3 regions of the Isoptericola sp. MSGPD8_1_ISO-PGPR-S23-394 genome follow, and region 1 is predicted to be linked to each of the others. Evidence: riboswitches for the same ligand, from Rfam matches in the RefSeq annotation. Region 1 holds a riboswitch; each other region holds the start of a gene.
What was found. Region 1 has a riboswitch for cyclic di-AMP ahead of AC3RJ8_RS17695 (M15 family metallopeptidase). Riboswitches for the same ligand answer to the same signal wherever they lie in the genome.
Positions count from the first base shown of each region.

Region 2: it holds a riboswitch for cyclic di-AMP, as region 1 does, so the genes downstream of both, AC3RJ8_RS03345 (C40 family peptidase) here and AC3RJ8_RS17695 (M15 family metallopeptidase) in region 1, are expected to answer to the same signal.
Region 3: it holds a riboswitch for cyclic di-AMP, as region 1 does, so the genes downstream of both, AC3RJ8_RS15710 (C40 family peptidase) here and AC3RJ8_RS17695 (M15 family metallopeptidase) in region 1, are expected to answer to the same signal.

Region 1 is NZ_CM176517.1:3,841,841-3,845,101, forward strand. Features, by position in the region: gene AC3RJ8_RS17680 (fucose isomerase) at 1-204, shown strand, start outside; gene AC3RJ8_RS17685 (hypothetical protein) at 290-451, shown strand; gene AC3RJ8_RS17690 (superoxide dismutase) at 641-1,261, opposite strand; cyclic di-AMP (ydaO/yuaA leader) riboswitch at 1,506-1,656, shown strand; gene AC3RJ8_RS17695 (M15 family metallopeptidase) at 1,668-2,597, shown strand; gene AC3RJ8_RS17700 (polysaccharide deacetylase family protein) at 2,644-3,261, shown strand, end outside.
Region 2 is NZ_CM176517.1:727,605-730,865, reverse strand. Features, by position in the region: gene AC3RJ8_RS03350 (universal stress protein) at 1-465, opposite strand, end outside; gene AC3RJ8_RS03345 (C40 family peptidase) at 617-1,345, opposite strand; cyclic di-AMP (ydaO/yuaA leader) riboswitch at 1,442-1,633, opposite strand; gene AC3RJ8_RS03340 (C40 family peptidase) at 1,919-2,662, opposite strand; cyclic di-AMP (ydaO/yuaA leader) riboswitch at 2,714-2,871, opposite strand; gene AC3RJ8_RS03335 (iron-dependent transcriptional repressor DtxR) at 3,034-3,261, opposite strand, start outside.
Region 3 is NZ_CM176517.1:3,413,869-3,417,129, reverse strand. Features, by position in the region: gene AC3RJ8_RS15720 (hypothetical protein) at 1-101, opposite strand, end outside; gene AC3RJ8_RS15715 (ABC transporter ATP-binding protein) at 101-814, opposite strand; gene AC3RJ8_RS15710 (C40 family peptidase) at 999-1,859, opposite strand; cyclic di-AMP (ydaO/yuaA leader) riboswitch at 1,861-2,010, opposite strand; gene AC3RJ8_RS15705 (septum formation family protein) at 2,325-3,059, opposite strand; gene AC3RJ8_RS15700 (exodeoxyribonuclease III) at 3,070-3,261, opposite strand, start outside.

The sequences.
Region 1 (3,261 bases):
AACCCTGAGTGGCCGATCATGCACGCCGTCCTGCACGGCGTCAGCCGCGACCAGTTCATGGCGCGGCACAAGGCCAACCACCTCAACGTCGCCTACGCCACCGACGCCGAGACCGCCGACCGTGCGCTGACTGCCAAGGCGGCGCTGTTCGCCGGTCTGGGCATGCCCGTGCACCTCTGCGGAGACACGTCGCTCACCGCGTGACGTCGCGCGCCTGGACGCCACGGCAGAGGACTCCCGTGCCGAGGCCGAGGAAGCGTACGCAGCAAGCTCCGAGACGCTCGCCGCCGTGATCGACGACGGCAGGCCCGCCCCGCGCGCCCGCAAGGGTCGGGTGGACGACCCGGCGGTCCGCCGCGACCTGCGCACGGCGCTGACCGACGCCGAGGTGCTGCGCGACATCGAGATCTCCGGCCCGGCCACCACCCGCACGGTCGAGGCGATGGCGTAGCCGCGCCCGAACCAGTTGGGTGCGGACACCGTGTCGTCGCGGGGCCGGGGGGCCTACCGGTGCATGCCTCCTGGTCGTTGGCAGGCACCGGTTCGCTGGGCCTCGGGAGGCGAAGACCGGTCGAGCGTCTCGATTCCTCCGAGATCAGCCGTAGGTCCGGGAGGAACAGAGACGCTCGACGGGTGGGCCTCAGGCGATGAAGCCTGCGGTCTGGGTGCGGGCGCGGTCGAGGCGGGCGGCGACGTCGCGCCAGTTGGCGATGTTCCAGAACGCCTTGACGTAGTCGGCCTTGACGTTGAGGTAGTCGAGGTAGAAGGCGTGCTCCCACATGTCGAGCATGAGCAGCGGGACGATGCCGACCGGGACGTTGGCCTGCTGGTCGAAGAGCTGGAAGATCAGCAGCTTCTGACCGAGGGAGTCCCAGCCGAGCACGGCCCATCCGGAGCCCTGGATGCCGGTCGCGGTGGCGGCGAAGTGGGCCTGGAAGGCGGCGAAGGAGCCGAACTGGTCCTTGATGGCCTCGGCCAGCTCGCCCTCGGGCTCGCCGCCGCCCTCGGGCGAGAGGTTGTGCCAGAAGATCGTGTGGTTGGTGTGCCCGCCGAGGTGGAACGCGAGGTTCTTCTCGTGGAGGTTCACCGTGGCGAGGTCGCCGGACTCGCGGGCCTCGGCCAGCTTCTCCAGCGCCGTGTTCGCCCCCGCGACGTAGGCGGCGTGGTGCTTGTCGTGGTGGAGCTCCATGATCTTGCCGCTGATGTGCGGCTCGAGCGCGCTGTAGTCGTAGGGCAGGTCAGGCAGCGTGTATCCGGTCATCGTGGATCCGTCCTTCCGTGGCGGGGTGGAACTGTTCGACCGTAGGACCTCGACCATCGTTGAGGTCAAGAGAGACCTCCGTCACACTGCCGGACCGGTCCCCGGCAGGGAGCGGACGGTCGCGGTTCGACGGCGGCTCGATGGTGCTGACCACCACCGTTACAGATTCGTGACAATCACGCACGCAGGGGATATGGTCTCCTCACCTCGCGCCCGCGAGGTGCACGGATGGGCCGCCGAGCCCTGTCACCATCCGCTGCTCCAGGACCAGACAGGGACGGGGGACCCACTTCACGGGCGTCACGAGCGCCCTCGGGGTGAAGCCGGCGCCGCCGGCCGGGTCAGTCTCCGACCCGAACCCGACAGCTAACCCCGCAGGCGTCAGGAGAGCACCGATGAACGACGCGTGCCCGCGCGCAGCCGCACCACCGGACCACCGCCGTCGGACCTCTGGACCGGCAGCATGAAGCACGCACAGCAGGGTCCCGCCCCGGCCGGAACCCGCCGGTCCCGGCGCGAACCCGTCCGCGGTCGCCACCTCGCCGAGAAGCCCCGGCGACGCTCCTCCGCGGCACCCCGGGCCACGCTGTCCCTCACCGCGGCCGCCGCCCTGGTGCTCGCCACCGGCGGCACCTACCTGGCCGAGGCCGGACCGGTCGTCCGCACCACGACCACCGACGACGCCGCCACGACCACGCGAGCACCGGCACCCGTCGCCCAGGCCGCCCCGACCGCGCCCGCCGCGCCGGCGGCTCCGGCAGCAGCGGCCGCTCCAGGGGCTGCCGCCGCGCCGGCAGCGCGGCAGGCGCCCGCGGTGACGGTGGACCGGGACCTGGCCGTGTCCCGCACGGACGAGCGCGTCCCCCGCAAGGACCGCACCATCCAGCCCGCCCCGGAGCCCACGCCCGAGAACCCGCCGGGGTGCGACACCCCCGTCCAGGACGGCTGGTCGAACGGGCGCCTGCCCAGCGACCAGCTCTGCGCGCCGTGGGACGGCGCCGTGCTCGTCCGCGCCGACGTCGCCCGCTCCCTGGCCGAGCTGAACGACCTCTACACCGCACGGTTCGGCGAGCCGATGTGCGTCACCGACGGCTACCGCTCCTACGACCAGCAGGTCGCCACGAAGGCCGCCAAGGGGTACCTGGCCGCCACGCCGGGGACCTCGAACCACGGCTGGGGCCTGGCCGTCGACCTCTGCCCCGAGACCTACGCCGGCGAGCGTGGTACATGGCTCCACGAGCACGCGCCCGCCCTCGGCTGGGTCAACCCGGACTGGGCGCAGCCCGGTGGGTCCAAGCCCGAGCCGTGGCACTGGGAGTCCACGCTCGTGCCGTGACAGGTCCGGGCTGGCCCGAACGGCTCGGACGCCAGAGAATCGCCCTGTGAGCACGTCGGGACCCGACCCTGAACAGCTGCCGGCCGCACGCCCGCCCGGCCGGGGTCGCCGCGCGGCGTGGTGGATCGCCGCGGCGGTCGTCCTCCTCCTCGCGGTGGGCGCCGTCGTCGTCGGCGTGCTGGAGCACCGGGCCTGGGTCGACGCCGCGGCGGAGCACGAGGCCGAGGTGGCCCGCGTCACCCAGGAGGCCGAGACGTCCCGCGCCCGCGCCGAGGCCGACTACACCGCGAGCCTCGATGCCCTCGACGACGCGATCGAGGCGGCCCGGCCGGTGCTCACGGACAGCGAGGGCCAGGTGGCCGACGACGCCGTCCGCGCACCGCTCGCCGACGCGCTCGACGAGGCCGGCAGGCTCCGCGACGCCGAGGTGACCTACCCCGTCACGACGCGCACCGTCGAGGAGGTCACCCGGCCGAACCCGTTCCGTCCGCAGACGTTGCCGCGGGTGCAGGTCGAGGTGGTCGAGAGCTCCGACCCGGCACCCTCCGACCTCGACGCCGCGGCGGACGACGTGGCCGAGGCGCGCGACGCCGTCGTCGAGGCCCGCCGGCAGTGGGCCCACGACGAGCTCCGGACCGCCACCACCGAGGCGGCAGATGCCGTG
Region 2 (3,261 bases), 830 kb from region 1:
ACCGTCGCGACGCTCCGGGTTCTCCGCTCCCTCACGGTGCGGGACCACGACGGTCGGACAGTGGGCGTGCGCGGGCAGCGCGGAGGAGACGGTACCGAGCAGCCGCTCCGCGAAACCTCCGCGTCCGCGCGTGCCGACGACGGCGAGGCAGTGGTCGCTCGACATCTCGACGAGCACACCGGCCGCGTCTCCCGTGGCGACGGTCCCTTCCACGGGGATGCCCAGCCCCTCGACGCGCGCCTGCGCCTCGGCGAGGACCGCCTTCGCCCCCTCGGCGATGGCCGTGTCGTCGAGAGCCGCGTACCCGCCGTCGAGCGATGCCGCTGTGAACGACGGCAGCGAATAGCTGCACACGATGTGCAGCCCCCATCCGACCCGCTGGGCGTACGTCGCCGCCCAGTCCAGGGCGTGCAGGCTCGCGGTGGAACCGTCGACGCCCACCAGGACGACCTCAGGACGTGTCATGTCGCGCCTCCCGTCATGCCCGGACCTCGACGTCCGGAACAACTGTGGTTCAAGCGTAACGAAAGACGGCCGCAAGGTGTAGCAAAGGACAGCACGACGCCCCGACCTTCACGGGGAACGTCGGGGCGTCGTGGATGCTGGGGCGGTCAGGTCAGCCGGTCACCCGCAGGTAGGTGGGGCTGGACTGCCAGATGCCGGACTGTCGCACGACCCAGCCACCGGGACGCGTCGCCTCGATCTGCTGGCCGTTGCCGATGTAGATCGAGATGTGTCCGGGCGACCAGATGAGGTCACCGGCACGAGCCTCCGACGCGGAGATGACGGTGGTGTTCGACGCGCTGCGGATCGCGCTGGAGGAGTGCGGCAGCGACACGCCGAGCTGGTTGTAGACGTAGGTCACGAGCCCGGAGCAGTCGAAGCCGGACGGCGACGCGCCACCCACGACGTACTTGACGCCGATGTAGCGGGCGGCGATCGAGACGGCCGAGGAGCCGCTCGCGCTCGCGGCGGGTGCCGCCGTGGACTCGGTGCTGGACGACTCGGTGCTCGACTCGGTGCTCGACTCGCTGGTGGACTCCACCGCGGTCCGCTCGGCCGAACGCGACGGCGCGACCTCACGCACCGGCTCCGGCTCGGGCTCCGGCGCCGCCTTGATCTCGGCACGCGCAGCGATCTTCGGCGTGACCTTCTCCACCGAGACCTTCGCCTCGGAGTCCACGGTCACGACCGGAGCCGCCTCCAGCGCCGAACGCGCCTGATCCGTCAGAGCACCCAGATCGACCGTGCTCAGCTTCTTCGCCGCGTCGCTGTCGACCGGAGCGGCGTGCGCCGCAGAAGCCCCACCGATCGTCGAGACCAGCAGACCACCAGCAGTGGCCACCACAGCAGCCCGACGACCGGCCGCCGCGGACGGCGCAGCCAACATCGGACGCCGCGCAGCGCGGTGCTTGCCGCGCGTCCTGGTAGATGCGTTCACGTCTTCCCTCTCCTGTCGCCTACGAGGTCAGCTGTCGGGTTCGGGTGGGAGAAATCACCCGGCCCCACAGAACCAGAGGTCCCGTGCGGCTTCACCCCAAGGACACCGTCACCGATGCCCACAAATGGGTCCCCCGCTCCTGCCGGCGGTCTTGGTTCCCCGACCGGTGGCAGGACTCGGCGTCCGGTCAGGATCCGGCAGAATGCTCCACCGGACGAGGAAACCGTAGCGGATCACGGCGCCCATGTCACGTTTAGGTCACGGTGACGAGGGATGGCCTCCGTCACCAGCCCCCTGGAGGTGCTGGAGGGCCCGCTGAGCGCCGGAGATCCTCCGCCCGCCCCCCTGTCGCGATACCCGAAGCAAGGCCTCCAGCGCCCCGGCATGGCGCAGCGGCGCACAGAGGCCGGGACGGCACGAGGCCCTGCCGCGCGTGGTGCGCGGCAGGGCCTCGTGGTGGCGTGGCGACCCGGGGGGTCAGCCGACGCGGATGAACGTGGGGTTCGACTGCCAGATGCTCCGGAACTGGATCGTCTTGCCCGGGCGCGGGGCGTCGATCTGGGTGTTGCCGCCGGCGTAGATGGCGATGTGACCCGGCGACCAGATGAGGTCGCCCGGCTGCGCGTCCGCGCGGGAGACGACCGTGCCGGCGTAGCGCTGCGCCGAGGAGGCGCGCGGGAGCGAGATGCCCGCCTGCGCGAAGACGTACTGGGTGAAGCCCGAGCAGTCGAAGCCGGACGGCGAGGTGCCGCCCGAGACGTAGGGCACACCCACGTAGCGCGAGGCGATCGAGATGATGGAGCCGTTGGCCGACGCGGGTGCCGCCGTGGACTCGGTGCTGGACGACTCGGTGCTCGACTCGCTGGTGGACTCCACCGCGGTCCGCTCGGCCGAACGCGACGGCGCGACCTCACGCACCGGCTCCGGCTCGGGCTCCGGCGCCGCCTTGATCTCGGCACGCGCAGCGATCTTCGGCGTGACCTTCTCCACCGAGACCTTCGCCTCGGAGTCCACGGTCACGACCGGAGCCGCCTCCAGCGCCGAACGCGCCTGATCCGTCAGAGCACCCAGATCGACCGTGCTCAGCTTCTTCGCCGCGTCGCTGTCGACCGGAGCGGCGTGCGCCGCAGAAGCCCCACCGATCGTCGAGACCAGCAGACCACCAGCAGTGGCCACCACAGCAGCCCGACGACCGGCCGCCGCGGACGGCGCAGCCAACATCGGACGCCGCGCAGCGCGGTGCTTGCCGCGCGTCCTGGTAGATGCGTTCACGTCTTCCCTCTCCTGTCGCCTACGAGGTCAGCTGTCGGGTTCGGGTGGGAGAAATCACCCGGCCCCACAGAACCAGAGGTCCCGTGCGGCTTCACCCCAAGGACACCGTCACCGATGCCCACAAATGGGTCCCCCGCTCCTGCCGGCGGTCTTCCGTGGGGCCGGGACGGCGGCAGGACTTGGCGGTCCGGCCCGGCACTCGGCGGAGGGCACTCCGGCGAGCGTGTCTGACCGTACCCGAACCCACCGGTGATGTCACGTTCCGATCACAGCCCGCCCGCCGCGGTGTCCCGTGCGTCGCGACGGGCCCGCGGGAACGGTCAGCGGGCCGCCACGAACAGGTGCTTGGCGAGGTCGTCGGGTAGCTCGAGGCCCTCGCTCGCGCCGTCGGCCTGGACGGCGTAGTAGTCGCCGAGCGTGCGGGCCTCGATGCGAGCCCCCGGCACCAGCCCGACGCGCTCGAGCCGGGCGAGGAACTCGTCGTCGACCTGCACGGGCTCGGCGATGCGCTGCAGGACGATCTCGACGTTCTCTGTCTGCCCGCGCAG
Region 3 (3,261 bases), 430 kb from region 1:
AGGGTCGTGGACTGGACGAGCACGGCGCCGGCGAGGGCGACGATGCCGACCACCCACGGGGCTCGGGTGGAACGCAGCTTGAGCAGCTCGGCGAGGAACATCAACGCACTCCTTCGGTCGCGGCGGTGAGGTCGAGGTAGACGTACTCGAGGGGGTTGTCCCGGGCCAGCTCGTCGAGCGGGCCCGCGGTGATGACCCGGCCCTGGCCGAGCACGACGACGTCGTCGGCGACCTGCGTCACCTCGGACAGGACGTGGCTGGCGAGCAGCACCGCGCCGCCGTCGTCCGCGAACCCGCGCAGGAGCTCGCGCAACCAGCGCATGCCGGCCGGGTCGAGCCCGTTGGCGGGCTCGTCCAGGACGAGGGTCGCCGGGTCACCGAGGAGGGCGGCGGCGAGGCCCAGCCGCTGGCGCATGCCGAGGGAGTAGGTCCGCACGCGGCGGTCGGCGGCCGGCGTCATCCCGACGAGCGCCAGGACGTCGTCGACCCGGCGCGCGGGCAGGTCCCCGGCCAGCGCGAGGATGCGCAGGTGGTCGCGGCCGGTGCGGCCCGGGTGCAGGCCGCCGGCGTCGAGCAGGGCACCCACCGTGCGGGCGGGGTCGTCGAGGTCGCCGTAGCGGCGCCCGTGGACGAGCGCCTGGCCGGCGGTCGGCGCGGCGAGACCGAGCAGCACGTGCAGCGTGGTGGTCTTGCCGGCGCCGTTCGGGCCGAGCAGCCCGACGACGCGTCCCGGTTCGACGGTGAAGCCGACGTCGTGGACGGCGTCGAACGGGCCGTACGACTTGCGCAGCCCCGTGATCTGGATGGCGGGCACGTGGTCCCCTCTCGTGGTGTCCGCGCCGGGAGCGGCGCGAGGACTCCAGCCTGTCCGGAGCGACGTCGTCGTCGCTTCCGGCGGGAGGGGGAACCTGGGCTACGACCTTTGGTGGAATGCCGAACAGGAACCTGGGCCCGTATTCACGGAGGAATACGGGCCCAGGTTCCTGTTCGGCGGTCGATCAGATGCGGACGAACGTCGGGTTGTCCTGCCACATCCTGCGCTTCACGACCCCGACACCCGGCCGGGCGGACTCGATGATCTTGCCGTTGCCGGCGTAGATCGAGACGTGGCCGGGCGTGTAGACGATGTCGCCCGGTCGGGCGTTGCTGCGCGAGACCTTCTTGCCGGCGTTGCGCTGCCCCGACGTCGTGCGCGGCAGCTTCTTGCCGGTGGCCTTCTGGTAGACGTACGAGGTGAAGCCCGAGCAGTCGAAGCCCGACGACGGGCTGGTGCCGCCGTACGTGTACCGGTGGCCGACGTAGCGGTTGGCCACCTTGACGACCTTCGCGCCGCCGGTCTGCTTCGCCTTCATCGTGATGGTGCGGTAGCGCTTGGCCTTGACCAGGCCCGTGGACCGGGCGGGGACCACGGTCAGGCGGATCCGGTTCTTGCCGACGTCGTAGCGCTTCAGCACCGGCTTCATGCGCACGATGCCGTTCTTGTTGAGCTTCTTGACGTTGACCTTCTTGCCGTCGACGAAGAGGCGGACGCGACCCTTGACCGGCTCGCCGTGCTTGGTGGCGTGGACGGTGAAGCGGGGGCGGGTCTTACCCTTGCCCTGCTTCGCGACCTTGCGGGACACGGAGACCTTGACGGCAGACTTGGACTTCTTCGCGGCGACGATGCTCTGCCCGACGGCCGACAGGGTGGTCGTCGTGGCCGAGGTGGTCGTGGACGGGGCGGCGGAGGCCGTGGTGGCCCCGGCGACGAGGGTCCCGCCCGCGAGCGCGGCGGAGAGCGTGATCGCGACGACGGAGCGTCGCAGGCGCGGTGCGCCGGCGTCCTGCGGGCGCGCAGGGCTGTGCTGGGTGATGGACATGGGTACCTCTCCAGCCTGCGAGATGAGCTGTCGGATGAGGCCGAGAAGTGATGGCCCGCCGTCGTGAGACGGCTTAACCCCGAGGCCGGAACGAGTCCGGCCGAAGAACGTGGTTCTCCCGCTGCTGCCGTGGGTTCGGTGATGCCGGACCACCGGCAGCACTGGGCTTGCGGTCCGACCGTTCACCCCGGAGACGGGGCGACCCGGGCACGCTAGCCCGCGCTCGCAACAGATCACAATCAGGTCACGGCGCGTTCTCGGGGTGCTTCGCGGAGAACCTGTGAAGGATCTCGGCCGCCGGCGCATGCCGGAATCTTCGGCCCGATCGGCTCTTGCCGGGGCGAAACCGGTCAAGACGACCAGACGATCTGTCCCGGTTCGTCGGCTTGTCACGCGGGCCGTGCAGGCCGATGACCGGCGTTCACGCAGGTCGAGGGGCGGCCTTCACATCTCGCGTGACGTCGGTCACTCCAGAAGGGTGCCGGTGCGCGGAGCGTCCCCGACGGCGACGCACAGTCCGGCACGGTCGCCCTCGGCCCAGGACTCCTCGCTCGGTGTCCACACGACCCACCTCAGGTCGTCCCCGGCGCCCGCCTCCTGGGCCCGCGGGCCCAGCAGCTCCGGGCCGCACGCGCGGGACGCGCGGGCGGTCAGGGTCTCGGAACCCGGCCAGACCTCGTCCCCGGCCGAGTCGTGGCGGCCGACGACCTGCACGACGTGCTCGTCCGCGCAGGGCACCACCTCGACGGTCGCGACGGCGGACCCGTCCGGCAGCTCGGCCACGCAGGACCCGAGGACGAGCTGCACGGCGTTGACCTGCCGCGGCTCGTCGAGGTCCGCCGCCACGGGCTCCCAGGCCTGCTCCTGCGCCCGGTTCACCGCCCACGCGCCACCGGCGGCCGCGGCGACCACCAGGACGATCACGCCCAGCACGGCGACCACCCACGCCCGGGCCCGACGGCGCGCCGCCGCGCGCTCCGCCGCGGTCGGGCCACCAGGGGCGCCCCAGCGGGCACCGAAGGCGTCCGGGTCGTCCGCGGTCGCTCCGGGCACGTGCCCCGGCGCGACCCCCGGGCGTGCGGGCGGCCCGGCGAGTCCCGGCGTCCCGCCGTCGCCCGGGGCGCCCTCCGCTGCGGGGCCCGTCCCCGGACCGGGGGAGACGAACTGCGGGTCCTCGGGACGGTCGGGCACGTCGGTCATGGGCACCAACCTATCGGCGCGACGGCGAGGGGTCCGCGAGGTCGAGGACCACGGGGACGTGGTCGCTCGCCCCCTTGCCCTTGCGCTCGTCGCGGTCGATCGTCACCGCGCGGACCCGCTCGCGCAGGGCCGGCGAGGCGTAGGCGAAGTCGATCCGCAGCCCCTTGTTCCGAGGGAAGGCGAGCTGCTGGTAGTCCCAGTA